4 regions of the Cupriavidus sp. SW-Y-13 genome follow, and region 2 is predicted to be linked to each of the others. Evidence: predicted binding sites of a transcription regulator. Region 2 holds the regulator's gene; each other region holds the start of a gene.
The links. Region 2 encodes LexA, which represses DNA repair genes until DNA is damaged. Its sites were predicted from a motif close to ACTGTATNNNNATACAGT; they were not measured.

Region 1: a site for LexA is predicted at 5,342-5,359, ahead of dinB (DNA polymerase IV). Genes of this name have one in related genera too.
Region 3: a site for LexA is predicted at 3,202-3,219, ahead of imuA (translesion DNA synthesis-associated protein ImuA). Genes of this name have one in related genera too.
Region 4: a site for LexA is predicted at 1,964-1,981, ahead of recA (recombinase RecA). Genes of this name have one in related genera too.

Annotation. Positions count from the first base shown of each region.
Region 1 covers NZ_WHLX01000001.1:3,503,489-3,510,801, forward strand. Annotated here, with positions in the region: gene GA566_RS15690 (DUF2272 domain-containing protein) at 1-143, shown strand, start outside; gene GA566_RS15695 (MIP/aquaporin family protein) at 269-1,030, shown strand; gene GA566_RS15700 (carbohydrate porin) at 1,014-2,711, opposite strand; gene GA566_RS15705 (TRAP transporter substrate-binding protein) at 3,090-4,229, shown strand; gene rarD (EamA family transporter RarD) at 4,357-5,268, shown strand; gene dinB (DNA polymerase IV) at 5,382-6,614, shown strand; gene GA566_RS15720 (MFS transporter) at 6,711-7,313, shown strand, end outside.
Region 2 covers NZ_WHLX01000001.1:1,999,112-2,006,424, forward strand. Annotated here, with positions in the region: gene GA566_RS08910 (DUF47 domain-containing protein) at 1-423, opposite strand, end outside; gene GA566_RS08915 (replicative DNA helicase) at 582-1,973, opposite strand; gene rplI (50S ribosomal protein L9) at 2,105-2,557, opposite strand; gene rpsR (30S ribosomal protein S18) at 2,588-2,866, opposite strand; gene priB (primosomal replication protein N) at 2,870-3,169, opposite strand; gene rpsF (30S ribosomal protein S6) at 3,190-3,567, opposite strand; gene GA566_RS08940 (asparaginase) at 3,682-4,680, opposite strand; gene lexA (transcriptional repressor LexA) at 4,895-5,551, shown strand; gene GA566_RS32890 (hypothetical protein) at 5,722-5,892, shown strand; tRNA gene GA566_RS08950 (tRNA-His) at 6,673-6,748, opposite strand; gene GA566_RS08955 (hypothetical protein) at 6,851-7,111, opposite strand.
Region 3 covers NZ_WHLX01000002.1:1,460,676-1,467,988, reverse strand. Annotated here, with positions in the region: partial or broken gene GA566_RS33725 (DUF6531 domain-containing protein) at 1-602, shown strand, start outside; partial or broken gene GA566_RS33720 (hypothetical protein) at 862-924, shown strand; gene GA566_RS33715 (RHS repeat domain-containing protein) at 1,255-2,004, shown strand; gene GA566_RS22205 (hypothetical protein) at 2,030-2,383, shown strand; gene GA566_RS22200 (hypothetical protein) at 2,725-3,048, opposite strand; gene imuA (translesion DNA synthesis-associated protein ImuA) at 3,242-4,123, shown strand; gene GA566_RS22190 (DNA polymerase Y family protein) at 4,056-5,651, shown strand; gene GA566_RS22185 (error-prone DNA polymerase) at 5,670-7,313, shown strand, end outside.
Region 4 covers NZ_WHLX01000001.1:535,558-542,870, reverse strand. Annotated here, with positions in the region: gene recX (recombination regulator RecX) at 148-627, opposite strand; gene recA (recombinase RecA) at 736-1,794, opposite strand; gene GA566_RS02510 (response regulator transcription factor) at 2,064-2,753, shown strand; gene GA566_RS02505 (sensor histidine kinase) at 2,793-4,367, shown strand; gene GA566_RS02500 (DUF4212 domain-containing protein) at 4,364-4,729, shown strand; gene GA566_RS02495 (MFS transporter) at 5,030-6,721, shown strand; tRNA gene GA566_RS02490 (tRNA-Met) at 6,931-7,007, shown strand; gene panP (pyridoxal-dependent aspartate 1-decarboxylase PanP) at 7,132-7,313, opposite strand, start outside.

The DNA of each region.
Region 1 (7,313 bases), 1.5 Mb from region 2:
CGAAGGTGGTCAAGGCGATCGGCGGCAATGTCCAGCAGTCGGTATCGATGGACGTGATCGACCTGAACGACGCTGGCCAGCTCGACGGCTTCACGAACTCGCACCTGCCGTGGCTGCTGATCCTGCGTAACGACCTGCAGTAAGGCGCGAGCAACGGGCAGCGACCTGATTCGATACCGGTAGTCGCTTCACACCATCGCCCCGCTGCATTGACGCAAATGTGGGTGGCGCGGAACACTGCGCGTTCGGTTTTTCGCCTTTCGCCTGCATGTCCACGCCTTCGCTTTCCAATCCGCTGGTCTCCCCCACCCTCGCCCGCCGACTCCTTGCCGAAGCACTGGGGACGGCCCTGCTTGTTGCCATCGTCGTTGGGTCGGGCATCCGCGCCGAACAACTGGCGGCCGGCAACACGGCCCTCGCCCTGCTGTGCAATGCCTTGGCCACCGGCGCAGGACTCGTCGCGTTGCTGATATCGCTCGGGCCGGTCTCGGGTGGGCACTTCAACCCGGCCGTCACGTTGGCACATCTATTGTCCAGACGGATTTCAATGACCACCGCATCGGGGTATATATTCGTCCAATTGATAGGTGCGATGGCGGGAGTGGTTGCTGCGCATGCAATGTTCGGCCTGCCCTGGATATCGATGTCGATGCAGGTGCGTACCGGTGCGCCGATGTGGTGGAGCGAATCCCTGGCCACGTTTGGCCTGATCGGGCTTGGGATTGCCACCGGTCGTCATCGACCTGCCATGCTGCCATTTGTCGTGGGCGGCTACATCATGGCGGGATACTGGTTCACCTCATCCACCTCGTTCGCCAACCCCGCCCTGACTATCGCCTGTGCCTTCACCGATATTTTTACTGGTATTCGTTTTATGGATGTGATGGCTTTTATTTTTGCTCAGATATTTGGTGCGACGAATGCAGCGGCGTTATTTGATTGGTTGAGTGGATATCAGTCACCTAGGAATCCCATCCAATCATCCATCATGGAGCGGGGATCACAAGCCCCGCTTACCAGCGTCGATTGAGCTGGACGCCAAAGATCGAGCCGCTGGCCTGAGTGGCCCAGGCGTCAGCCGGCGCGGCGAAGGTGATGCCGTCCACATCGTTGGCGCGGCTATACGTGTAGAAGGCCCGCAGATTTGCGTTGCCGGTGGCCTTGCCGAGCGTCAGCGTCGGTGCCACGGTGAACGCCGTACGCTGGCCGCCCACCCCAAACCCGGACGAAATCTGGTCGTGCGCCACCTCGAAGGTCAGCTTGAACTGGTCACTGGCCACAAAGGCCGGACGCACCCGCGTGGCAGCCCATTGCAGGGTGCCCATATGGGAGCGGTCCAGTTGCAGGCTCGATTCCACCGATCCGGCCAGGCCGGATTTGCCCTTCCACTCCATGGATTCCGCTACGCGTACCCGCGAGAGGTCCGTCCCCATGCCGGTGTATCCGGTCATGGCGGTGCGGGAACCCTGCCCGTACTGCACGCCCAGCCGATTGGTGCCGAACAGCACGCCTTTTTGCTCGTGCATGGCGGAAGCCCACCAGGCGCTGCCGGTATCGGCGATTTCCTGCAGGGGTTCTACACGCGTGAAGCCAAGTTGGACAGAACCCTGGTCATTGGTGCCGATCGGGGACGTCCGCACGGTGTGATAGCTGGGCAGCTTGGCGCCATTTAGATCGTTACGCGCGGTGTATTGATAACTCAGCCCGTAATTGCCCACTTTGGCGTTGTCGATGCCGAACCGCATGGACGATGAGTTCGGCGGCAACAGGCCCGACGACATCAGGAAGGCGTTGCTGTCCCGGCGCCCGGCCCAGACGCTGGCCTCGTTAAGAACCGAGATGCCGGACAAGCCGCTGACCGAGGTGTAGAAGTTAGGCAGCAGCGCGTAGGGATCCACGGCAGCGGCCGTGCCGTTGACCGAGGTGGTGTTGGTCCCCTTGGCCTGCGCCACGAGCTGCACCTGCGTGCCGCCGCCCATGTCCACGAGCGATTCGCGGATCTTCACTTCCCCCGAACTGGTACAGGCCAGGCCCTGGCCGAAGCCAGCCGAGGGTGTACCACCGCCGGGGCAGGCTCGTTGGGTACCAGCGCGGTCTTCCACCGCCGCGCGTCCGCTATAGCCGAGTCGCCACACGGAGTCGCCCGCCGGGTCATCGGCAGGTAACTGGGAGCGGAGAACTGGCGGAGCATCGGATGGCGTTTCTGAAGTGGAAGATTCGCCACCCTCCTGCGCAGCCACGGGTGCCTGGCGCGGTGCGGCGGCCAAGGCGGGAAACTCGCCCAACCGGTTCGGAAACAGCACCAAAGGTGGCGGCGGCGGCGGCGGCGCCAGCGCATCGGGCGGCCCGACGAAGTCGGGATTGACATCTGCAACGGTGGTCTCGGCAGGCGGCGCGGCTTCCGTGGCGGTGGATTCCGTATTTGACGCAGCCTGAATCAGCGCCGCCAGCGGATCGGCCGCCGCCGGTGCAGCAGGCGCTGCGGATGTCGTCGCAGCCACGGGTACGGCACCCGCAGCCACTGCGGAGTTGGGCTGCGCCGTACCGCGTTCCGCGATCATCGGCGGCGGAGCCAGACTGGTGCTGGCCGATGTGTTTCCCGTCAGGCTCCCCGATTGCGCACATGCCGTCATCCCCCACGCGGCCAGCACGGCAAATGCCAGGCGACGGCGGGCGAAATATCGGAACGGAGGCGAAACGGATGGCGGCATGGATACAACGGAACCGAACAGAACCGGCAGAGCCAGCACCGATGGAAGCTTGGGGAGTGAGGGCTCTGGTTTTAACAGTCGGACTTTTTGACCGCAAGCCGGGTTACAAAATCCATCAATCGTGCCGAAAAGCGTGCGAAATCCCACATCGCGAAACCTTTTTGAAACCTTTTCAGCCGTCGACCGGCTGCCTTCCAGGCACCGTTTTCGAGCATGCGGGAAAACCGTTGCAGAACTGCTACCGACTAGCGAAAACCCCCATCCTGCCGGCACTCCGTGCCCAAAACGCCACAGCTATAATCGTCCGACCTGTCTTCCAGGCCACGCCTTGGGGTCAAGGCAGTCTGCATACATATCAATATAAAAGAGGAGATATTCATGGAACGCCGTTCCTTCCTGTTGAAAGCATCGGCTGTCGCCGCCACTGGCGCGCTCGCCGCCTGCGGCAAGGAAGACAAGCCCGCCGCCCCCGCCGCCTCGGCCAGCGCGCCGGCGGCCCCGGCCGTGGTGGGTAGCAACCCGGCGGTGGAATGGCGCCTGGCGTCGAGCTTCCCGAAGTCGCTGGACACCATCTATGGCGGCGCCGAACTGCTGAGCCAACGGGTGAAGGAACTGACCGACGGCAAGTTCAACATCAAGGTGTTTGCCGCCGGTGAAATCGTGCCGGGCTTGCAGGTGCTGGATGCGGTGCAGAACCAGACCGTGCAGATTGGCCACACGGCCGGCTACTACTATTTCGGCAAGAACCCGACGCTGTGCTTCGACACGACGATCCCGTTTGGCCTGACCGCGCGCCAGCAGAACGCATGGATGATGCAAGGCAACGGCATGAAGCTGATGCGCGAGTTCTTCAAGGAATACAACGTCGTCAACTTCATGGGCGGCAACACCTGCGCCCAGATGGGCGGCTGGTTCCGCAAGGAAATCAAGACCGTGGCGGACCTGCAGGGCCTGAAGTACCGCGTGGCCGGGTTTGCCGGCGTGGTGCTGGCGCGCCTGGGCGTGGTGCCGCAGCAGATTGCCGGTGGCGACATCTACCCGGCGCTGGAAAAAGGCACCATCGACGCGGCCGAATGGGTGGGTCCGTACGATGACGAGAAGCTCGGCTTCTACAAGGTGGCACCGTACTACTACTACCCGGGCTGGTGGGAAGGCAGCGCGCAGCTGTCGTTCTACGCTTCGCAACCGGAGTTCGACAAGCTGCCGCCGCTGTACAAGCGCGCACTGGAAACGGCCACGATCGAGGCGCACACGAACATGATGGCGAAGTACGACACCGTGAACCCGCAGGCGCTGGCCCGTCTGCTGGAAAATGGTGTGAAGCTGCGTCCGTTCTCGAAGGAGATCATGGAGGCATGCTTCAAGGCCACGCAGGAAGCGTACGCCGACGAAAGCGCCAAGAACCCGTCGTTCAAGAAGATCTTCGAAGACTGGCGCGTGTTCCGCAACAACGAAGCCGCCTGGTTCAACGTGGCCGAGCAGTCGTTCTCGCAGTTCAGCTTCACGCGCAAGCTGTAACCCGTTTCGGACGATGCAGCGAAACCCGGCTCCGGCCGGGTTTTTTTCATGGCGCACAGCATGGGGGCAGGTTCATACGCAACCGGGCCACCGCGGGTAGAATCCGCCGCACCACAGGATATCTCCCATGCAACTCGGCATTCTCTACGCCTTGCTGGCGTACATCATCTGGGGCCTGCTGCCCCTCTATATCAAATCGCTGCACGGCGTGGCGCCCCTCGAAATCCTGCTGCACCGGATGGTCTGGTCGCTGGTGTTCCTCGGCGCGATCCTGTTGTGGCGCCGTCACTTCGGCTGGCTGCGCGAGGTGGCGGCCAACCCAAAGCTGATCCTCAACTTCGCGGCCAGTGCGGGACTGCTCTGTTGCAACTGGTTCCTCTATATCTGGGCGGTGTCCGCGGATCGTGTGGTGGATGCCAGCCTCGGCTACTTCATCAATCCGCTGGTCAGCGTGCTGCTGGGTGTGTTGCTGCTGCACGAACGCCTGCGCTGGGGTCAGTGGCTGGCTATTGCCGTCGCCGGGGCCGGAGTGCTGTGGCTCACGTGGTCGGCGGGACATTTGCCGTGGATCGCGCTCGGCCTGGCGGCATCGTTCGGCGGCTACGGCCTGCTGCGCAAGACGGGTGCGCTGGGTGCGCTCGAAGGCTTGTCGCTGGAGACGCTGCTGTTATTTCCGGTGGCCGCCGTCGCGCTGGGTTCTCTTTTCATCACCGGGCACGACACCACGCGTGCAGCCACGCCGCTCACGCAGATGCTGTTGCTGCTGGCCGGGCCGGTGACGGCGGTGCCCTTGCTATTCTTCGCTGCGGGCGCCCGCCGGATTCCGCTCTCGATGCTCGGCATCCTGCAATACGCGGGACCGACGATCCAGCTCGCGCTGGGTATCTGGCTGTGGCACGAGCCCTTCCCGCAGATGAAGCAGATCGGCTATGCCCTGATCTGGATCTCGCTGGCGATCTACGCTGTGGAAGGATTGGTCGTCAGTCGCTGGAAATCGCGAGAGGCGATTGATACGAAAAATAAAGCTCATAAAATTTAGCCATTAAAATTCGTGCGATAGATATAAAGATGGGCGTGTGATCGCCGTTTCCTTAAATTGGCGACCACACTATACTGTACATCCATACAGTAATCCAACGTCTCCTCTGACTCATGGCCTCCGTACCCCGGCGAATTGCTCATCTCGACATGGATGCGTTCTACGCATCGGTCGAACTGCTGCGGTACCCGGATCTGCGCGGCCAGGCCGTGGTGATCGGTGGGGGTCGCAACGCGATACCGGAGACGTTGCCGGATGGCAGCCGCCGCTACGCGCGGCTGCGCGACTACGTGGGGCGCGGCGTCGTCACCACATCCACCTACGAGGCGCGGGCGCTGGGCGTGTTTTCGGCGATGGGCATGATGAAGGCGGCCAAGCTCGCGCCCGACGCCATCCTGCTGCCGACCGACTTCGACGCTTACCGCCGCTACTCGGGACTGTTCAAGGCCGCTGTACGAACATTCACGGAACAAATAGAGGATCGCGGGATCGATGAGATATATATCGATCTTACGAATATTGAGGGTGAGGCCAGGCAGGTGGCTGCGGATATCAAGGCTGCGGTGAACGATGCCACCGGCCTGACCTGCTCGATCTGCGTGGCGCCGAACAAGCTGCTGGCCAAGATCGGTTCGGAACTCGACAAGCCCAACGGCCTGACCATTCTGACGCCTGCCGATATTCCGCTGCGGATCTGGCCGCTGCCGGCCCGCAAGGTCAATGGGATTGGTCCGAAGGCGGCGGAGAAGCTGGCGGCCATTGGCATCGAGACCGTGGCGCAGCTGGCCGAGGCGGATCTGGCGCTGCTGCAGACCCATTTCGGACGCAACTATGCGGCGTGGCTCGTGGAAGTGGCCCATGGCCGCGACGAGCGCCAGGTGGTGGTCAGTTCCGAGCCCAAATCCATGAGCCGCGAGACCACCTTCGAGCGTGACCTTCATCCGCGCGGGGACCGTCCCGTGCTATCCGAGCAGTTCACGAAGCTGTGCATGCGGGTGGGCGAAGATCTGCGGCGCAAGGGCTACGTGGGGCGCACCGTCGGCATCAAGCTGCGCTTCGACGATTTCCATACGGTCACACGCGATCTGACGATGACCGCGCACACCGCCGATGGTGGCGACATCCGGCGCGGCGCCACGGAATGCCTGAAGCGCATTCCGCTGGAACGCCGCATCCGGCTGCTTGGCGTGCGCGTGAGTGCCTTGATGCCAGCCGCCGAGCAGGGCGACAACCCCGCGCCGGTACAGGAGGCATTCCGGTTCGACGAGGACGGTTCCGAAGACTCACAAGTCGACGCACACGACGAAAGACAGGAGGAGGACGACCGCGCCGAGCCACCGGCCTAAGCCCTCCGCCCTGCACGCCTATCTATCTCCCGGTAGAATCGGCGGCTTCCCCCGGTACGCCGAAACAGGTGCGGGGAGTTCTCCACAAGCCGCCCCATGACCTCCACCACCGCACAACGCGCGGCCGCGCCCGCTGCATGGATCACGCCGCTGCTGGCCGTGGCCTGCGGCATGATCGTCGCGAATCTCTACTATGCCCAGCCGCTGGTGGGGCCGATTGCGCAGGCGCTTCACCTCTCGCCGGAGGTGGCGGGCCTGATCGTGACGCTGATCCAGATTGGCTACTGCGTAGGCCTGCTGCTGCTGGTGCCACTCGGCGATATCGTCGAGAACCGCAAGCTCGTGCTGACGCTGGTAGCCGGGTGCGCGGTGGCGCTACTGGCTGCATCGCTGTCCACCCATGCTGGCGTGTTCCTGGTGGCGGGATGCGCGATCGGACTGTGCTCCGTGGCCGTGCAGGTGCTGGTGCCATTTGCCGCACACCTCGCGCCCGAACACATGCGCGGCCGGGCCGTCGGCAATGTCACCAGCGGCCTGCTGATGGGGATCATGCTGGCGCGCCCGGTGGCGGGCCTGGTCTCGGACGCATTCGGCTGGCACGCCATCTTCGCGGCATCGGCCGTTGCCATGGTGCTGCTCGCCGTGGTGCTGGCGCGCAAGCTGCCGCAGCGCCGCCCCGCGCCAGGCGTTCACTACATC
Region 2 (7,313 bases):
GATGGTGCTGGCATTGCCCATGTCTTCGAGCAGGGCCACCGCGATCTTGACCTGGTCGCAGCACTGCACGCAGATCCGGGCCAGGTGGCGCGCTTCATCGGTCAGGTGGGTCACGTCGTAAAGCGAGATCGTTTCCGCCACGTCTTCCATCAGGTCCAGGATGTCGTCCATGGTCGTGATGAGCTTGTGGATCTCGTCGCGGTCCAGCGGCGTGATGAAGGTCTTGTGCAGCAGGTCGATCGTGTCGTGCGTGACGCGGTCAGCCTTTTTCTCCGTGGCTTGCACGCGGCGGGCATGGGCTTCGGCGTTGGGCAGGTCGTTGACCAGCGCTTCCAGCTCGTGCGCGGCGGTCACCGCACAGTCGGCATGCTGGTTGAAGTATTCGAAGAACTTGCCCTCCGTGGGCATGAATCGACCGAACATGAAATGTCCTTGTGGCGCGCCTCACGGCAGCGCTCGGTTGTGTGGCAAATGGGAGCGGAGCAATCGCACAACAGCCGCCTCGTGGGCGGCTGTCATCAAAGCGCAATATTTTACAGGGTTGCACCGCATGTAGGTGTAACCCCTACGGTGAATATCGCTCAGTTGTCGTTATCGAAGAACGCCGGACCGCCGCTGAAGTTGTCGAACTTGGTGAACTGGCCCAGGAATGTGAGGCGAACGGTACCAATCGGGCCGTTACGCTGCTTGCCGATGATGATTTCGGCCGTTCCCTTGTCCTGCGAGTCGGCGTTATAGACTTCGTCGCGGTAAATGAACAGGATCACGTCGGCATCCTGTTCGATGGCGCCCGATTCACGCAGGTCGGACATCACCGGGCGCTTGTTCGGCCGTTGTTCCAGGCTTCGGTTCAGCTGCGACAGGGCGATCACCGGACAGTTGAGTTCCTTCGCCAAGCCCTTCAACGACCGCGAAATCTCGGAGATCTCGGTCGCGCGGTTCTCCCCGCCGCCGGAACCTGACATCAGCTGCAGGTAGTCGATGATGATCAGGCCTAGCTGCCCGCACTGGCGCGCCAGGCGGCGCGAGCGCGCCCGCAGTTCCATCGGATTCAGCGCCGGCGTCTCGTCGATGAACAGTTGCGCATCGTTCATGCGTTGGATCGAGTGCGTCAGACGCGGCCAGTCCTCGTCGAGCAGACGACCGGTACGCAGGCGGTGCTGGTCCAGGCGCCCGACCGAGCCGAGCATACGCATGGCCAGTTGCACACCCGCCATTTCCATCGAGAACACCGCGACGGGCAGGCCTTGTTCCACGGCCACATGCTCCCCGATGTTCAGCGAGAACGCGGTCTTACCCATCGACGGACGACCTGCCACGATGATCAGGTCACCGGCCTGCATACCGCTGGTCATGCGGTCGAGGTCGATGAAGCCCGTGGGCACGCCGGTCACATCCGTGGAGCTGTCGCGATGGTACAACTCGTCGATACGCTCCACCACCTGCGTCAGCAGCGGCTGGATTTCCTGGAACCCCTTCTGGCCACGCGACCCCTCTTCCGCAATCGCAAAGACTTTCGATTCAGCCTCGTCGAGCAGCTCGCGCACCTCGCGCCCCTTGGGCGCGAAGGCCGCAGACGCAATGTCGTCGGCCACGGTGACCAGCTTGCGCAGCACCGACCGCTCGCGCACGATTTCGGCGTAGCGGCGGATATTGGCGGCGCTCGGCGTGTTCTGAGCCAGCGAGTTCAGGTAGGCCAGCCCACCCACTTCCTCGGCCTTGCCAGACACCTGGAGCATCTCGAACACCGTGATCACGTCCGCCGGCTTGGTGGCGGAAATCAGGCGGGCGATGCTCTGGAAGATGAGGCGGTGATCGAAGCGGTAGAAATCGGCTTCGGAGAGAAAATCGGCAATACGGTCCCAGGCGGCATTGTCCAGCAGCAGGCCACCGAGTACCGATTGTTCGGCCTCGATCGAGTGCGGAGGAACCTTGAGACTGTCTAGTTGGGGATCTGCGGCGGGCGCGTTCATGGGGGGCAATTATAGCGGCGGGAGCCAGGCACGAAGCCGGGCCGCAAACAAAAAAGGCAGGAGCGCTGGCCCCTGCCTTTTCGTGCATCGGACGCACCGGCCAGGCCGGCGCATCGTTTGCCAGGTACGACTTAGACGTGTTCGCCCAGGACGGACACGTTGATGTCGACCAGCACGTCGGTGTGCAGTGCCACGCCAACGGTGTAGTCGCCCACCAGCTTCAGCGGGCCGTTCGGCAGGCGGACCTGCGACTTCTCCAGCTTGAAGCCTTGGCCTTCCAGCGCTTCAGCGATGTCGGCGTTGGTCACGGAACCGAACAGACGGCCGTCCACACCCGACTTCTGGGTGATCTGAACGGTCAGGCCGTCCAGCTTCTGGCCTTCGGCTTGTGCGGCTGCCAGCTTCTCGGCGGCGGCCTTTTCCAGCTCGGCGCGCTTCACTTCGAATTCGGCGATGGCCGTTTGCGTTGCACGGCGAGCGCGCTTGGTCGGGATCAGGAAGTTACGTGCGTAACCGTCCTTCACACGAACGATGTCACCCAGGTTGCCCAGGTTGATGACTTTTTCCAGCAGAATGATTTGCATCGTGTATTTCTCCTTGCGGTCCCGGGACTATCAGTTCTTGTGCAGGTCGGTGTACGGAACCAGCGCCAGGAAGCGGGCGCGCTTGATAGCCGTGTCGAGCTGACGTTGATAGTGAGCCTTGGTACCGGTCAGGCGGGCCGGCGTGATCTTGCCGTTGTCGCCGACGAAGTCCTTCAGCGTGTCCAGATCCTTGTAGTCGATCTGTTCGACGCCAGCCACGGTGAAGCGGCAGAAGCGCTTGCGCTTGAACAGCGGGTTCTGTTGCTGGAAGCGCTTCTTGTTCTTGTTGTCACGTTTGACGAATGCCATGATTCAATCCTTTTCGTATGCTTTACATCGAGTGATGTGAAAGACCAGTGTCTTGCTGTTGCGGTGCTTGCGCGCCAGGAATCCTTCGCAATCGATTACCGCTTCGAGCGGCAATCTGAGCAGTTGCTGGGCGATGGCACCAATGCCCATCGCCACCACTGCGAATTCCACCTGCCGGGGCGTTTCCGCCTCGACGACCTCGCCGCCATGCTGCAGGATGCAGTTGACGACCGGGACGCCTGCCGGCGTATAGCGCAGCGTATCGCGCTCCGCGAGCGTTGCGGTCAGCCGGAGCTGGTTCACCGCGACACTGCCGTCCGCACTCAGGCGGCGGCTTGGCCTTCCGTGGTCGTTTGCGCAGCCTTGCGGGCTTCTTCGCGCTGAACTTCCTTCATCATCGGCGAAGGTGCAGTCTCAGCCTTCTTGGTCTGGACGATCAGGTGACGCAGCACGGCGTCGTTGAACTTGAACGCGTGTTCCAGTTCAGCCAGCGTTTCCTTGCCGCACTCGATGTTCAGGCAAACGTAGTGAGCCTTGGCCAGCTTCTGGATCATGTAGGCCATCTGACGGCGGCCCCAGTCTTCCACGCGATGGATCTGGCCGTTTTGCGACGTGACGAGCTGCTTGTAGCGCTCGATCATCGCAGGCACTTGTTCGCTTTGGTCCGGATGGACGATAAATACGATTTCGTAGTGACGCATTGACGCTCCTTTTGGATGAGCCACCCGGGCGTCAAGTCCGGTGCGGCAAGGTTGAGTAGCCCGCGAGTATAGTACGGAATGGCCGGCCCCCGCAAGATTGGGCCTCTGCCCCAATCAATGCGCCGCAAACGTCGCCTGCAGGCGCACAGCGTCACCCGCGAGCCCGGGATCGTTCGCCAGCACCACCGCCAACAACACGCGCGCCTTGTAAGGATTCAGGTCTCCGGCCGATACGAAGAGACCGACAGCCGGCACAGGCTTGCCCGGCATCGTCACATGACCCGCGCCGGTCCGCGAGCTGCGCACGACGGCGACACCACAAGCCGCCGCGTCGGCCAACGCCCCGGCCAACGTCTCGTGGATCGATCCATTGCCAGCAGCGGCCACTACGATCCCTGTCACCCCGGCCGAGACAAGCGCGTCGACCATCACCCTGCCCGGCTGCGCATAGCTCGCCACGACCTCGACGACGGGCCATGATGCCGGCACGGGCAGAGGCTGTGCGAAAGCCCGCGGCACGCGCACGAAACGCACGAAGGCATCCTGGACAAAACCCAGCGGACCGGCGGTCGGCGAGTCGAAGGCATCCACCGCCGACGTATGCAACTTGGCCACATCCCGCGCTGCGTGAATCTCCTGGTTCAGTACGACGAGCACACCCTTTCCGCGCGCCTCCGGACTTGCCGCTACCCGTACGGCATCGAGCAGATTCAAGGGGCCGTCCGCAGACAGCGATGTCGACGGACGCATGGCCGCCGTCATCACCACCGGCACCGGACACGCCTGCGTCAGGTGCAGGAACATCGCCGTTTCCTCAAGCGTATCGGTGCCATGCGTGATGACGATACCGGCAACATCCGGCACACCTGACCAATGCTCAACCCGGCACGCAAGCGTCTGCCAAAGGGAGAACGCCATGTCCTTGCTGTCGACCTGGGCCACCTGCTCGGTCTCGATGCGCGCCACATCGGCCAGCGCGGGCAAGGCTTGAACGAGTTGCGATACCGGAACCGTGGCCGCCTGGTAATGCGCACTGCTGGCAGCGCTACCGGACGACCCGGCGATGGTGCCGCCCGTGGCGAGCACGACAATACGAGGCAGGGAAGCTGACATGTTGTTCGAGGCGTGGATTGGCAGGACGTGGGCGGCGATTGTACCCGGCGAACTTCGACTCGAAATGCGTGGCAAACCCGTCTGCGAGGCCCGCGAGGAATTTGCCGAGGTTAAGTCCGCTGCGCAAATTGTGCTTGCACTTCACTCGATACTGTATAAAATCACAGCATACTGTTTAAACATACAGTGCCTCGGCACGAGAGACCGGCGAACCATGGCTACCCTGACACCCCGGCAGCAGCAGATTTTCGACCTGATCCGCAACACGATCCAGCACACCGGCTTTCCGCCGACGCGCGCCGAGATTGCTGCGGAGTTCGGCTTCTCCTCGCCCAACTCGGCAGAGGAACATCTTCGGGCGCTGGCGCGCAAAGGCGTCATCGAATTGACGCCCGGCGCTTCACGCGGCATCCGCCTGAAGGTTGGGCGGAGTGATTCGGAACGCCCGGACCAGCTTTCACTGGCCATGGCCGGCGTGCTGCAACTGACGTTGCCATTGGTGGGCCGCGTGGCGGCCGGCAGCCCGATCCTCGCCGCGGAACATATCGACCGGCAGTATCAGGTCGACGCATCGGTCTTCGATGAACGTCCTGACTACCTGCTCCGCGTACGCGGCCTGAGTATGCGCGACGCCGGTATTCTCGACGGTGACCTGCTCGCCGTGAAGAAAGCCAGCGAAGCTGCCAACGGCAAGATCGTCGTGGCACGGATCGGCGAGGACGTCACCGTCAAGCGCTTGAACAAGCGCGGCGACTCGATCGAACTGATTGCCGAGAACCCTGATTTCTCGAACATCGTGGTGCAGTCTGGACGCGATGAGTTTTCTCTGGAAGGTATCGCTGTGGGCCTGATCCGATCGTCAGGCTTCTGATATCCGCCTGGCGCGGTAGCACGACTCACTGAAATACGTCGCCGCTCCGCGCCAAGACCCAGGCAGCACGGCCGTCTGCCCTGGTCACCCGCTTTGCCTTGCCCATGCCGCCCCGTTTCCGTCGAACGAAGGGTGCGGACTCCTGCTGTCGCAAATTTCGAGGTGCTGCCATGCTGCCATCCCTTCCCGTCGCTTCCCGCCGCCCGGTCAAGCCCGTGCCCTTCCGTCAGATCAAGGGCGTACGCGTCTATCAGGGCGCCCAGCGGCGCACGATGGTCGGCAACATGGCCGCCATCTGCCGAATGCTCGAACTGGCAGAACCGTCCCCCAACGGCCGCTAGCCTCCGCGCCGGGCTAATCCCTCGCATCCCTCGCGCGGCAAGCCTGGCAAAGTCTTGAGGACTTTGTAAAAAGTGGAGTTGCAACCTCACCACGTGTAATTAAGGCTACGCTTACATCAGCCGGAAGCGTGGTTAAATTCACTGGCGCGCAATGCATCACTGGCGCAGTCGCGTCATGCGCAGAACCGGACCTTGTCACCCGCCAAGGCCCGGTTTTTTTTGGCATGCGTGTTACCTTGCCACCTCGCCTTTTAAAGCATAAATCAGGCGAATCTTGATGATCGGGGCTTTATGGGATTTTGAGTAAAACGTGGTGTTGGACGCGGCTTGCTCTCCCGCCATCCAAAGGTGCATGCCTTACACGCTACGCTGACATGAAGACAGTATCTGCAGCAGGGCAGCAATCGAAAGGACAAGAGGCCCAGTTGCCACAAAAAAATTGAAGGCAGGCTTTTCCCTTTTGACACCACAGTGAGGGCACGTGGGCTCCTCATCATCTATTTCTTTCTGGCATTCGGTGCACGAAACCTGCGCCATTTCAAACCACCTCCTTACCCGGCCGTCATCTGCCGCATCAATCGAAGATGCGGAATACAAGTCCGGATTGATGCCGTGACGAGACATTGGCCACGACGAGTTAGGGGGCGCTTTGAACGGGTAGAACTGGCCGACCGCTAAAGAGAAACAGAAGTGTTGCGACACACTGGACCACGCGAACGCGACAGCCGGACCAAAAAAGCAAAATAGCCGCTTGGAAGCGGCTATTTTAGAGTAATTCTTTGGGGTGGCTGACGGGACTCGAACCCGCGACAACAGGAATCACAATCCTGGACTCTACCAACTGAGCTACAGCCACCGTAGAACTTGTTTCGTTGATCGTTGCGATCAGCGAAGAACAAGACTATACAAGGATTCCGGGCGGATGGCTAGTATTCCGCACAAATAAATTACGTGTGGGTCAGCGGCCGCCAACCCACTTCGACTCTAGCAGCACAGCCTCCTTGATGGCGGCGATGGTCTCTGTCTCGCTCTCGAAGAGACCGAGCAGGCGTTTCGACTTGCCATTCAGCACATCGCGATGCAAGGCGTCGCCGGCTTCGACGGACGTACCCGGGTGCCAGCAATAGCGGGCGGTCCATTTGCCGTCCTGCAACTGCTCTGCTACCCAGATCACCCGGCAATCTTCAAATACTTCGCCGAAGGGCTCTTCCGCGTTCATTCCTAGTCCTCAGGGCTTGCTTCCGGTCGGTCGACCGGCCAGCCTCTCTATTCTTATCCCCCACAGAACCATGCGGACTCTTCCGCAGGTTCACCAGACGGCATCTGATCTCAGCGCCGGCGCGAATCCTAGCATGCTGCTTTCGACACTTTGCATCGCCATCCCTGGGTCGACCGGCGTCGCCTTATAGAGATTGGGACAT
Region 3 (7,313 bases), on a different contig from region 2:
ACTATCAGGTCGAAGCCGAGCAGCTCAAGACCGCCTTCGGCTTCGATGCGATGGGCCGCCTCGTCAGCAGGCAGGCGGGCTCCGTCGATGCCGAACAGCCGCAGCAAACCGAAACCTTCGCCTACGACGGCAACGGCCAACTGCTACTCGCCGAGAACGCCGACTGCCGCCTGCAATGGTTCCATGACGACGCCGGCAATGTGACGCGCGAGCACCAGCACTATCGATCGCTGAACCAGCCCGTGGTCGCGGTCTGGCGACACGAGTACGACGCCCTGAACGAACGCATCGCCACGATCCGCCCGGACGGTCACCGCATCGACATCCTCACCTACGGCTCGGGCCACGTCCACGGCGTGATGCTCGACGATCGCGAACTGATCCAGTTCGAGCGCGACGCCCTGCACCGCGAAGTGCTGCGCACGCAAGGTAACCAGCTCGCGCAGTCGCAGGTCTACGACCCGGCCGGACGATTGCTGGAACAGACGCTCTCGCCCGTGGCAGGCGCCCACGCGGGTCAGCGCATGCTGCACCGCCAGTACCACTACGACGCCGCCGGCCAACTCTCGGACATCCGCGACATGCGCCGCAGCACGCTGCAATACCGCTACGACCCCGTGGGACGGTTGCTCGAAGCCACCAGCGCTTGGCCAGGAAACCTTCGCCTTCGACCCGGCGGGCAACCTGCTGCACGACCCCGACACCCGCATCTTTGCGGCCGACCCGAGCACGGGACGCCCGGAATTCCACACCCGCCTGCAAGGCCCACCGAAACTCGTCGACAACCTGCTGCGGCAATACGCCGGTACCCACTACGACTGGGACGCACGCGGCAACCTCGCCACCCGCACCCACAACGGCGTGCGCGAGGACTTCACGTGGGACGCCTTCAATCGTCTGACCGGCTGGCGCAGCCCCGACGTGGAAGTGCAATACAGCTACGACGCGCTCGGCCGACGGCTGTTCAAATCTTCCACCGCGCGATACATCCCCAACCCCTTCGACGGCGAGATCTACCAGCGCAACGAACAGGCCCAACACAACCAGCGCCATGGCTGCGCCTTCACGCTCTATGGCTGGGACGGCGACCAACTGGCCTGGGAATGCCGCCAGGAACCCGAAGCGGGGGCCGACACGCACTTCCGCCCCATCCCCGGCGCGGCCCGCACCACCCACTATCTCTACGAACCGGGCAGCTTCGTGCCGCTCGCGCAAGCGGTGCGCCACAGCCCGATGCGGCTGCACTTGCAGCCAGTGTACGAAGGCGACTACGACATCGACGAAGACCCGCTGTGGACGTACACCATCCCGCCGCAGCCGTTCGATGCGATGGCCTGGTATCAGTGCGACCACCTTGGCACCCCGCAGGAGTTGACTGACGAAACTGGCGAGATCGCGTGGAGTGCGCAATACAAGGCCTGGGGCGCGGCGCAGGGGGTGATATCGGACGCTGCACGCAAGGCGGGGATCCAAAATCCGTTGCGGTTCCAGGGGCAGTACCTCGATCACGAGACGGGGCTGCATTACAACCGGTATCGGTATTACGATCCGGTGAGTGGGCGCTTCATCAGCAAGGATCCTATCGGCTTCGCTGGCGGATTGAATGTCTTCCTGTATGGGCCGAATCCGGTGGGTTGGGTGGATCCACTCGGGTTGGCGCGCTGCCCTTGCGACCCGTGCTCTGCATATGAGGTTGGTCCATTCAATCGACTCAAGCGACGGTCTGCTTCCGGCGATGATCTCGATATTCATCACGCGATGCAAAAACAACCAGCAGCCCAAGTTGTTGTTGGCTATGATCAACAGACGGCTCCGTCGATTGCTGTTCCCGCCGATGAACATGCTCAAATCCCAACGCTCAAAGGCTCCTATGCAGGTACGGCGAGAAATTTGTTAGCTAAGGATATAACGGATCTGAGGCGGAACACTAACGCCTCCAACGAATGTCTGCAGAAACTTATCGTTCTTAATAAGACGACATATCCGAATGCGTTTAAAAAATGAATTCCCGATGCGAGGAGCTTAACAAGTGAACACCGAGAAATTTGTAGAAGCAGTCAGATCACACGTGCAAGAGCAGGCAGAGAATACAGTCGTAAAAACCATAACCTCGCCCCCGGGAAAGAGACCCCGTGAGTTATTAGTTAAGGCGGCGGAATGGCGGTCTCGTATGACGAATGATGAAAAAATTCTGCTCGACGGAATAATTTATGAGTCTGTTCGTGTAGCTATTTTTGGGTTATTTTCCGTAGTGGATGGAGTGAGAGTCGTTGACGAAAGTATTGATCGATTCATAATTACTGCCGTGCAGCACGACGGCGTGAGGGTCGAAATCAATGCTGATCCGTCGGTCGAACTTCATAGCGAATTTTCGCCAAATTAACTGAGGCAATGCTTTTGTACTGGGAATGAGATTTCAAGAAGATGCGTTCAATCGCTCTTGCGTGGCATCCCGGTTAAGTGCAGTTCGTTGTGCCGTGTCGTAGTGGGCTACGCCGAACTGGCCTGAGGCGCCCAGTGCAAAGCTTAGGGTGGGGTGCAGGAAGTTATCTAGACCGCCGCACGAAAAGGCGGGGCTCCAGAATCCACTGCGGTTCCAGGGGCAGTACTTCGATCACGAAACGGGACTGCACTACAACCGGCCAGTTGCCATTTCCAGAGCGTTTGGAGCCAATTTCGAAGACTGACGACGGATAGCTCCTTCAATCGTCCCTTGGCAATTCCTCAGGCCCTGTCCAGCTCGCTGCTGTTCCACCACGCTTCCAGCAGCGGCTGGAAGCGGTCATCGGGGGCGGGCGGGACGCGCGTGCTCTTGCGGGCGGCCGGCAGTTGGCGGCCGGTCAGCTGGTAGAAGACGGCGGCCGGCGGGGTGCCGGGGCCGTAGGGTACGTGGTCGATCACGCTCATCTGCCGTGCAGCTTTCAGGGCGCGCGTGGTTTCCTCGGCGCTCAAGCCGCAGGCGTCAGCCAGCGCATCGCGGCGCAATGGCCCCTGGCGCTGCATTCCTTCGATCAGCAGATGCACGCATTCGCGCGTATTCCGTTTCATAGCAACGCATTGTTCCGTACTGCCTGACACTTCACAATGACACTTCACAGTTGTTTGCATTCGCCGGGGCCGGACTGTGGCAGACGCGCAAACATCGTTTTGAAAATGCCATTTGCAGCACATCGGGAGCCTGCCTCTTGCATCGGTGGCGATACTGTATAAACATACAGTATTCGACAAAATCCTATGCATCATGGCTGCGCCCCTGCAGGAGCAGCCGTCGCTTCTGGCGGCGGACCCTGTGCCCCCATCTTCTTCCGTGCATCGCCAGTCGGTGCGCGAACTCGAACATCGCTATCCCGGCCTGTGGCGCGCGGGCCAGCTGGGCCATGCCGGCCGCTTGCCGGTCTGCCCGACCGGCTATGACGCGCTGACCGCCGAGTTGCCGGGCGGCGGGTGGCCGGCGGGCGCCGTGACCGAGTTGCTGCTGGCGCAGGAGGGCGCGGGCGAGTTGCGGCTGCTGATGCCGGCGCTGCGCACGCTGGCCGAAAGCGGGCGGCGCATCGGCTTCGTCAATCCGCCTTACCTGCCGAATGCCGCGGGTCTGGCATCGGGGCTGGCCGAGGGCCTGCCGGCACGTCATCTCTACTGGGTGCGCCCTACCACGGGCGCGACGATGGCTGCGCAGCGCACGGACATGCTCTGGGCCGCCGAGCAGATGCTGCGCAGCCAGGCGTTCGGTGCGCTGCTGGTCTGGCTGGCCGGTGCGCGGCCCGAGGCGCTGCGGCGCCTGCAGGTGCTGGCGCAGGCTGGCGATACCGTGGTGTGGGTGCTGCGCCCGATGCGCGTGCTGCACGAATCGTCGCCAGCGGTGCTGCGGTTGGCGCTGTCGCCGCAGCCGGGCAACCTGATGTCGATCGTGTTCCACAAGCGGCGCGGTCCGGTTCGCGATACGCCGCTGCTGCTGCCGCTGGAAGGCATGGCGCATGTGCCGCAGCGCACGGGCCTGCCGGCGGTGGTTCCTGCTCCTGCTGTTCCTTCTGTCGTTCCTTCTCATGTTGTTGCCGATGACGTTCTGGATCGCGGTGCATCTGCCGCGCCTGCCGCTGGACGCGCTGCAGCCGAACTGGCCTGAGCCAGCCGGCGCGGTCTCCCAGCCGCCGAGTCCTTCCAGCCCCGTCACCGGCACGCTGCATCAGCTTCCGGTGGCGGTGCTGGAGCGCGAGCGCGTGGTGCTGGCCAACGGCCCGGCCGTGGCGCTGGGCGTGGGCTATGGCATGCGGCGCGGCGGCGTGCAGGCGTTGTCGGCGGATGTGGTGCAGCTCGAACGCGATCTCGTGGCCGAGGCAGCGCTGATGACCTCGGTGGCGCTGACGCTGCTCCATTTCACGCCGGGCGTGACGATCGATCCCGAACCGGAGTCGGCCACGGTGATGCTCGACGTCACGGCCAGCCTGCGCCTGTTCGGCGGCCATCGTGCGCTGTGCCGCGCGGTGCGCGCCCGCGTGCGCCAGCTCGGCACGTTTGCGCAGGTTGGCAGCGGCACCACGGCGCAGGGGGCGGCGTGGCTCGCGCGTCAGCCGGTGCGCAAGACCGCGCGCGGCATCGTGCGGCCGGCGCGGCGTGCGGTGCAGCCTGCGCGCATGCTGCGGCTGCTCGATCGCCTGCCCGTGGATTGCCTGCATGCACTGGCCGATCCCGAGTGGCTCGAAGGTATCGGCTGCCGCACGCTGGGGCAGGTGCGGGCACTGCCGCGTGCGGGCCTGTCGCGCCGACTCGGCACGGGGCTGCTGGCGCGGCTCGACGAGGCGTATGACCAGACGCCCACCGGCTTTGTCTGGTTCGAGGCGCCGCCCACGTTCGCACAACGGATGGACCTGCCGGGGCGCATCGAATCCGTCGACGGCGTGCTGGCCGGCGCGCAGCGGCTGCTGCTGGCGCTGTCGGGCTGGCTGGCCGCGCAGCAGGCCGGGGTCACCCGCTGCGTGCTGGTGCTCGAACACGAACGCTACCGGCTGGGCGAGCAGATGGACACCACGCCGGTAACACTCGCGCTGGCGCAGCCGAGCCGTGACGCCGCGCATCTCTCCAAGCTGTTCCGCGAGAAGCTCGACAAGGTGCATTTCCATGCGCCGGTAGGTGGTCTGGGGCTGCGCGTGGAGACGATGGAAACCTGCGTGCCGCAGAGCGATGCGCTGTTTCCCGATCCGGGCGCGGAACCGGCCGAACTGGGCCGCCTCATCGACACACTCGTGGCGCGCCTCGGGCGCGACAACGTGCTGCAGCCGCATCCGCTGGCCGACCATCGCCCTGAAAGCGCCAACCGCTGGTGTCCCGTGGACGAGCCGCCGGCCCGGACTTCCGCGCGCGCTGTCGGGCCGTTGCCGCCCGAGCGTCCGCTCTGGCTGCTGGAGTCGCCCCGTGCGCTGCGCGTGGAGAAGCATCGACCCGTGTATCAGGGGCCGCTGGTGATGCTGACGCGTCCCGAACGTATCGAAGCAGGATGGTGGGACGGTGGGCTGGCCACGCGGGACTACTTCATTGCCGAGCGTGAGGATGGGCTGCGCTGCTGGGTCTATCGCGAACGGCCGGGTCGCCCCACGCGCGACGGGCAGGAAGACGGCGGCGAATACCGCTGGTTCCTGCACGGCCTGTTCGCCTGAGCGCCGGGAAGGATCGCCATGCTGCCCGGATTGTCTTCGCTGCTGCCGTCTCTGCCCGACTACGTGGAGCTGCACTGCATTTCCAACTTCACGTTTCTCGATGGCGCCTCGCATCCGCAGGAGCTGATCGAGCGCGCGTTCCAGCTTGGCTATAGCGGGCTGGCGCTGACCGACGAGTGTTCCGTGGCGGGCACGGCGCGCGCGCATCACGCCATCAAGACGTTGCGCGAGGAAATGTGGGAAGCCGTCGCACGCAGCGCGCGGCGTCTGGCGGCGGGGCAGACGGCGGGGGAGAGCGACGAGGTGGATGAACTCGCAGCCTTCCTGGCCAATGAGGATGACGACGAAGCCGAGGAGGATGACGATGGTGATCCGGCCGGTTTCGGCCACGATCCCGATGCCGCCGTGCGCCGCCACGCCATGCTGGAGACGCTGGCCGCCGCCGCCGATGACTTCAACCTGATCATCGGCAGCCGCTTCACGCTGGCGGCAGCGCCCGGCGATACCGTGCCGCCGCCACGCCTCGTGCTGCTGGCCTGCAACCGCGAAGGGTTCGGCAATCTCTGCGAGTTCATCACGCTGGGCCGCACGCGCGCGGAGAAGGGCAGCTATCGGCTGCATCCGTCCGATCTCTCTGATCCGCAACCCGACCAGTCCCACTTGCGCGGCATGCCCGATTGCCTGGCGATCCTGTTGCCCGACTACTGCGCCGATACCGACGTGCTGCGCGCACAGGCGCGCTGGTGCCGCAACGTCTTCGGCGAGCGCGTCTGGATGGGGCTCGAACTATTGCAGGGCCACGCCGAGGCGCTCCATCGCACGCGCCTGCAGGAGATCTCGCAGGAAACTGGCGTGCCGCTCGTGGCCGCTGGCGCCGTGAACATGCACGTGCGTTCGCGCAAGCCGCTGGCCGATGTGCTGACCGCGATCCGGATCGGCCAGCCGCTGCCCCAGTGCGGCATGGCGCTCGCACCCAATGCCGAAGCACACCTGCGCATGCGGCAGGTGCTGTCGCGGCTCTATCCGCGCGAGGCGCTGGCGCAGACACTCCGCATCGCCGCACAGTGCCGCTTCTCGCTCGACACGCTGCGCTACGAGTATCCCGAGGAAATCGTGCCGGCCGGCTATACGCCAATCGGCTATCTGCGCGCGGAAGTCGAGAAGGGGATTCGCGAACGGTTCCCGCACGGCATGGAGCCCGAGTGGGAAACACAGATCGAAGGCGAGTTGCAGCTGATCGAGGAGAAACACTACGAGCCGTTCTTCCTGACCGTGCATGACATCGTGCGTTTTGCGCGGCGCGAGGGCATCCTGTGCCAGGGGCGCGGCTCGGCCGCCAACTCGCTGGTCTGCTACTGCCTGCATATCACCGAGGTCAGTCCGGAGCAGGCCAACCTGCTGTTCGGCCGCTTTCTTTCGCGCGAGCGCGACGAGCCGCCCGATATCGACGTGGATTTCGAGCATCAGCGGCGCGAGGAAGTCATCCAGTACATCTACAGGAAGTACGGGCGCCATCGCGCTGCGCTGGCCGCGTCGCTGATCTCGTACCGCTCGCGCAGCGCGTTGCGCGACGTGGGGCGCGCGCTCGGCATCGATGCGAGCGTGGTGGAACAGGTGGTCAAGGGGCAGGCATGGTGGGATGGCGGCACGGCATTTATCGAA
Region 4 (7,313 bases), 1.5 Mb from region 2:
ATTGTTGCATCGACAAAACCGGCAAACCCGCTTCACACAAGGGAATCCGCCGCACGGCGCGTTTCGGCGCTGCGTTGCACCAGTGGTACGACAACTGCCTTGACGTCCGCACAAATACCCCTTATGCGTACGCAGGTATGCAGGTGGCTACTCCTCGGAGTTCACATCCCGTTCAGGGAAGTCGTCCTCGGCCCCGCGCAGGATCTTTCCGATCACCGTCCGCGAGAATCCGCGTGCCATCATGAAGCGGATCTGCTTGGCCCGCGCTTCCGCGGAATCGGGTGGCGTGCCGAAGCGTTTGCGCCAAACCTCGGTCGCCCGCTCCAGTTCCGTATCACGCAATCGATCCTGCAGGTCGCGTAGCTGGTCGCCGCCCAGTTGGTGGGTCTTCGCTTCCTGCATCACGCGCGCGCTGCCGTATCGGACGGCTCGCCGATGCACGAGGCTGTCGACGAACCGATCATTGGAGAGCCAGTTCTCGCGCTCCAGCGCATCCAGCAAAGCCTCTACCTGTTCGGCCGACTCGGCGTGCGGCGCCAGCTTGCGAGCCAGCTCAACCCGGCTGTGCTCACGACGCGACAGGTAGCCCACGGCACGGGCCTTGAGGGATAGCGGGGGACGGGGCATCAATACGGCTTGGCTTGGGTAAAACAGTCATCAGGACACATCAGAAACAAAAAAGCCGCCGCACAACCATGCGACGGCTTTCCTGCTGTCTTGCTGCAATCGGCCGGCTTAGCCTTCGATTTCGGCCGGCGCCGTGGCGCCGTTGGTCAGTGCCACGCCCAGCGCCGCACGGACCTTGTTCTCGATCTCGTTGGCGATATCGGGGTTCTCGCGCAGGTATTCGCGAGCGTTGTCCTTGCCCTGACCGATCTTCTCGCCGTTGTAGCTGTACCAGGCACCCGACTTCTCGACGATCTTCGCGTCCACGCCGAGGTCGATGATTTCGCCCTGGCGCGAGATGCCCTGGCCGTACAGGATGTCGAAGAATGCCTCGCGGAACGGTGGCGAAACCTTGTTCTTGACCACCTTGACCTTGGTTTCGTTGCCGATGACCTCGTCGCCCTTCTTGATCGAGCCGATACGGCGGATGTCCAGCCGCACCGAGGCGTAAAACTTCAGCGCGTTGCCGCCAGTGGTGGTTTCAGGCGAACCAAACATCACACCGATCTTCATGCGGATCTGGTTGATGAAGATCACCAGGCAGTTCGTACGCTTGATGGTGCCGGTCAGCTTGCGCAACGCCTGGCTCATCAGGCGGGCCTGCAGGCCGGGCAGCGAATCGCCCATTTCGCCTTCGATTTCGGCCTTCGGCACCAATGCGGCCACCGAGTCGATCACGATCAGGTCGATCGAGCCCGAGCGCACCAGCGCATCGGTGATTTCCAGGGCTTGCTCGCCGGTATCCGGCTGCGAAATCAGCAGGTTGCCGACGTCGACGCCGAGTTTGCCCGCGTACTGCACGTCCAGCGCGTGTTCCGCGTCGATAAACGCGCAGGTGCCGCCCAGCTTCTGCATCTCGGCCACAACCTGCAGCGTCAGCGTGGTCTTGCCCGACGATTCCGGGCCATAGATTTCCACCACACGGCCGCGCGGCAGGCCACCGACGCCCAGCGCGATGTCCAGGCCCAGCGAGCCGGTGGACACCACCTGGATATCCTGCTCCACGTCGCCGTCGCCCAGGCGCATGATCGAGCCTTTGCCGAACTGCTTCTCGATCTGGGAGAGCGCGGCGGCAAGCGCCTTCTGCTTCTCAGCGCTCACGCCGGCGCCGGCCTTCTTGTCGTCCATGGTCGTCCTTCAGTTCAATAGGTAGCAATTGGTGTATAAATAGGCCGCATGCGGCGCGGCGCCTGATTTTCAAGACTTTTCCGATTGATATCGGAGGAGTTTGAACCCTTTGGCGCCCTGCTCGGCCCCGCGCCCGTCCCTTTCGGAGACCGGACGCGGAATGTCGAGTACTGTATAAAAAAACAGTATGCTTGGCAAGCCCCTCCGGTACCGCAGCCGGTGGCCGGCGATGCCAGGCCATAAAAAGCTGGACAAGGGTGGAGACAACCATGCGGATTCTGATCGCCGAAGACGACGATGTACTGGCCGACGGCCTCACTCGCTCCCTGCGCCAGTCGGGCTATGCAGTGGATCATGTCGCCAATGGCGTGGAAGCCGATTCGGCGCTGTCCACGCAGACTTTCGACCTGCTGATCCTGGACCTGGGCCTGCCCCGCATGCCCGGCCTGGAGGTGCTCAAGCGGCTGCGCACGCGCGGCGCCATGCTGCCGGTGCTGATTCTGACGGCTGCCGATGGCGTGGACGAGCGCGTGAAGGGACTGGACCTCGGCGCCGACGACTACATGGCCAAGCCGTTCGCGCTGTCCGAACTGGAGGCGCGCGTGCGGGCGCTGGTGCGGCGCGGTGCCGGCGGCGGCGCCACGCTGATGCGTCATGGGCCGCTGGCTTTCGACCAGGTGGGCCGCATCGCCTATCTCAACGAGCAGATGCTGGACCTCTCCGCGCGCGAGATCGGCCTGCTGGAGATCCTGCTCACGCGTAGCGGGCGGCTGGTCTCGAAGGAGCAGCTCGTCGACCATCTCTGTGAATGGGGCGAGGAAGTCAGCAACAATGCCATCGAAGTCTACGTACACCGCCTGCGCAAGAAGATCGAGGTGGGTGGCATCCGCATCGCCACAGTACGCGGGCTGGGCTACTGCCTCGAAAAATTCCAGCCGGCGCTGGCCGCTCATGATTGACCTGGCTGACGCAGCGCGTATGAGGCATGCATGAGCCGTTTGAGTCTGCTGCGATTGCCGTGGCGACGCCAGGCCGCCGACGGCGCCACCCGCAAGCCCGAACCGGCCCACCCGACACTGGCGGATGCCGCCGCCGATGACGCGGCGCTGGCCGACGCTTTGCCTCACCTCGAGGAAACCTCCGCGCATCCCGCGCCGCGCTCGCTGTTCGGTGAGATCCTCGACTGGATGCTGGCACCGCTGCTGCTGCTCTGGCCGATGAGCATCGCGGTCACGTACCTTGTAGCCAAGTCCATCGCCAACGGGCCGTTCGACCGCGCGCTCGAAGCCAGTGCCATCGTGCTCTCGCAGCAGGTGCGCGAAGTGAATGGCCGCGTGACGCTGCAACTGCCGCTCTCGGCGCGCGAGATCCTGCGCGCAGACGAGACCGACAACATCTATTACCAGGTGGTGGGCCGGCGCGGTGAATACGTGGCCGGCGATCACGACCTGCCGCTGCCGCCCGAAGACGAACAGGGCCACGCTGGCCTGGTGTCGATGCGCGACGATCGCGTGGCAGGCAACGACGTGCGTGTGGCCTATACCTACGTCGATCTCAAGAACGTTGGCGGTCCGCAGCACGTGCTGATACAGGTGGCCGAAACGCTCGACAAGCGCGCACGGCTGGCCAATGAAATCATCAAGGGTGTGATCCTGCCGCAGTTCGTGATCCTGCCGCTTGCCGTGGTGCTGGTGTGGTTCGGCCTCTCGCGCGGACTCGCGCCGCTCACGGCGATCCAGCAGCGCATCCGCGCGCGCAATCCCGGTGACACAAGCCCCATCGATGAACGCGCCGCGCCTCAGGAAATCACACCACTGGTGGCATCGTTCAACGGACTGCTCGCGCAACTCGACCAGTCCGTGCAGACGCAGAAGCGTTTCATTGCCGATGCCGCGCACCAGATGAAGACGCCGCTCGCGGGGCTGCGCATGCAGGCCGAACTGGCGCAGCGCGAGCAGTCGCCCGAAGAGTTGCGGCGCTCGCTCGCGCAGATCGCCGGCAGTTCGGAACGCACGGCGCACCTCGTCACGCAGTTGCTGTCTCTCGCACGAATGGAGAACCTCGCTGGCGCCGGTGGCATGGTGCCGCTGGACCTGGCCGCACTCGCGCGCGACGTGGTGAAGGATTGGCTGCCGCAGGCATGGGCGCGCCGCATCGACCTAGGCCTGGAAGCCGACGAGCACGCGGTGCTCATCACCGGCAACCGGCTCATGCTGACCGAGATGCTGAACAACCTGCTCGACAACGCCATCCGCTACACGCCTGCCGGTGGCCACGCCACGGTACGCGTGACCACCGATGCGTTCGAGCCCTTCGCGTATCTCGATGTGGAAGACACCGGCCCTGGCATCGCGCCGGCCGAACGCGAACGCGTGATGGAGCGTTTCTACCGCGTGCTGGGCACCAATACCGAAGGCAGTGGCCTCGGACTGGCCATCGTGCGCGAGATCGTGCAGCAGCATGGCGGCGAGGTAACGATCGACGACCACGTGTATCAAACATCGCCACGGCTGGCCGGCACGCGGCTGCGCATCACGCTGCGCCGTACGCCGTCAGAGGAAGCGCTCGCATGAAAAAGCCACCGCGTGACAGGATGACGCCGCTCGAACGCAGGTCGTGGCGCCACAACGTGCGCTGGATCGTCGGGTTGCTGGCCGTATGGTTTGTCATGACGTTCGGCGTGAGCTGGTTCGCGCGCGAACTGCGCTTCGACTTCATGGGCTGGCCATTCTCGTACTGGATGGGCGCGCAGGGGGCACTGATCCTCTACGTGTTGATGGCCGCGCTCTACGCCTGGCGCATGAATCGGGCCGATGACGCATTGCATGAGCGTGAGCGCATCGAGGCAGAGGTCCGCGCGGCGTCAGTTGCATCGCCCTCGCCAGCGCCCGCCGTTCCTGACAAACCCCGCTCGGCGGATCTGCCCTCCGTGTAAGGGTTTTCGCGAACCGCCGCACGCCATGCTGCAGAGCAAGAGCGCGTTTGCGCGCAGTGCCATGCGGCACGCGCGGGAATCGCCCCGCATCGCAGCAAATTCGCCCGTTGCCGGTGGCTCGCGCCGAGTAGCGTATACCCCGACGCATTCCGCGGCGTTTGCAGAACTTCTGTCAGAACGCAGTAAGTTTCGCCTCCCACAATCGTTCCAGCTTTGGTGTATGGGCCGGCACGCGCATCTGGCATGGCCCGGCACCAGGGACCATTTCGACGGAACGACGTCAAACGGAGGAGACAATAAATGGCAAACGCGCAAAACGTGGGGACGGTATCGTCCGCCAGCAATGCGCCGATGACGAAGGAAGAGAAAAAGGTCATTATGGCCTCTTCCCTCGGCACGGTTTTCGAGTGGTACGACTTTTACCTGTACGGTTCGCTGGCGGCCATCATCGCCAAGCAGTTCTTCGCGGGCCTGGACCCGACCTCGGCATTCATCTTCGCGCTGCTGGCATTCGCTGCGGGCTTCATCGTGCGACCGTTCGGCGCGCTGGTGTTCGGCCGCCTGGGTGACATGATCGGCCGCAAGTACACGTTCCTCGTCACGATCCTGATCATGGGCGTGTCGACGTTCGTCGTCGGCCTGCTGCCCGGCTATGCCACCATCGGCTGGGCGGCCCCGATCATCCTGATCCTGCTGCGCATGCTGCAGGGCCTGGCACTCGGCGGCGAGTACGGCGGCGCGGCTACCTACGTGGCCGAGCACGCTCCGCACGGCAAGCGCGGCGCCTACACCGCGTGGATCCAGACCACTGCGACGATGGGCCTGTTCCTGTCGCTGATCGTGATCCTGCTGTGCCGCGAACTGACGGGTCCGGCATTCGAAGTCTGGGGCTGGCGCATTCCGTTCCTGCTCTCGATCCTGCTGCTGGCCGTGTCGGTGTACATCCGCCTGTCCATGAGCGAATCGCCGGCCTTCCAGAAGATGAAGGCCGAGGGCAAGACCTCGAAGGCACCGCTGACCGAAGCCTTCGGTCAATGGCGTAACCTGAAGATCGTGATCCTGGCGCTGGTGGGCCTGACCGCCGGCCAGGCCGTGGTCTGGTACACGGGCCAGTTCTACGCGCTGTTCTTCCTGACGCAGGTGCTCAAGGTAGATGCCAAGACGGCCAACCTGCTGATCGCCGGCGCCCTGGTGATCGGCACGCCGTTCTTCATCTTCTTCGGCTCCCTGTCGGACAAGATCGGCCGCAAGTGGATCATCATGCTCGGTTGCGCACTGGCCGTGTGCACGTACTTCCCGCTGTTCAAGGCGCTGACGCACTACGCCAACCCGGCACTGGAACGCGCCCAGCAGTCGGCACAGATCGTGGTGACGGCAGACCCGAAGACCTGCTCGTTCCAGGGTAGCCCGATTGCCCGCGAGATCGACTTCCGCAGCTCGTGCGACATCGTCAAGCGTACGCTTGCCCAGGCATCGGCCAGCTACGAGGTGGTGGAAGCACCGGCCGGCACGGTGGCCTCGGTCAAGATCGGCGACAAGGAAATCAAGTCCTTCGACGCCAACGTGGCCGGTGGCGCGTTCGACGACGCCAGCAAGAAGCAGATCGCGGAGTTCAAGAAGGCGGTTGGCAGCGAGATGACCTCGCACGGCTACCCGACCAAGGCGGACCCCGCGCAGATGAACACGATCATGGTGCTGGTGATCCTGGTCATCCTGGTGATCTACGTGACCATGGTCTACGGACCTATCGCGGCCATGCTGGTGGAAATGTTCCCCACCCGCATCCGCTACTCGTCGATGTCCCTGCCGTACCACATCGGTAACGGCTGGTTCGGCGGCCTGCTCCCCACCATCTCCTTCGCGCTGGTGGCGCAGAACGGCAACATCTACTACGGCCTCTGGTACCCGATCGTCATCGCGGCCATCACCTTCGTGGTCGGCGCGCTGTTCGTCCGCGAGACCAAGGACGTGGATATCTACGCCAACGACTGACGGCTGGTAGTAGACGCAGAAGATTTATCGGAGGGACCGGTAACCCTCGCTCAGGATGGCTGGCCAACCAGGCCAGCCGCTCCTTCCAGGCAGACCTTCGGGTCTGCCATTTTTTTGGGCAGCTTTCCGGCCACCTGCCGAAGCTTGCAGAAAGTTGTCATGAAGGTGTTGACAGGTGCCAATCCAACGGTATAATTGCGGTCTTCGTTGGCGAATTAGCTCAGCCGGTTAGAGCGACGGAATCATAATCCGCAGGTCCGGGGTTCGAATCCCTGATTCGCCACCATCTATTAGAAAAGCCGCAGTCCTTCACGGGATTGCGGCTTTTTGCTTTGGGGGTGCGGGCTTTGGGATGCCGGCGAACGACCCGCCAGCCGTTGCGCCACCCCTTTGCCTCACGTCGTTGAGCGCTAGGCCACCAGACCCATCAGCGCTCCCAGCTTCAAACTCTTCCCCGCCAGTTCACGCTGCTCCGCCAGCACGCCTTGCAAAATCTCCCGCGTGGTATCCGGATTCGCCAGCACTACGCGGAACACGGCGATGGCGCGACCGCCCCATTGAGACGAGGTCAGTTGTGTGCGGGACACGAAGG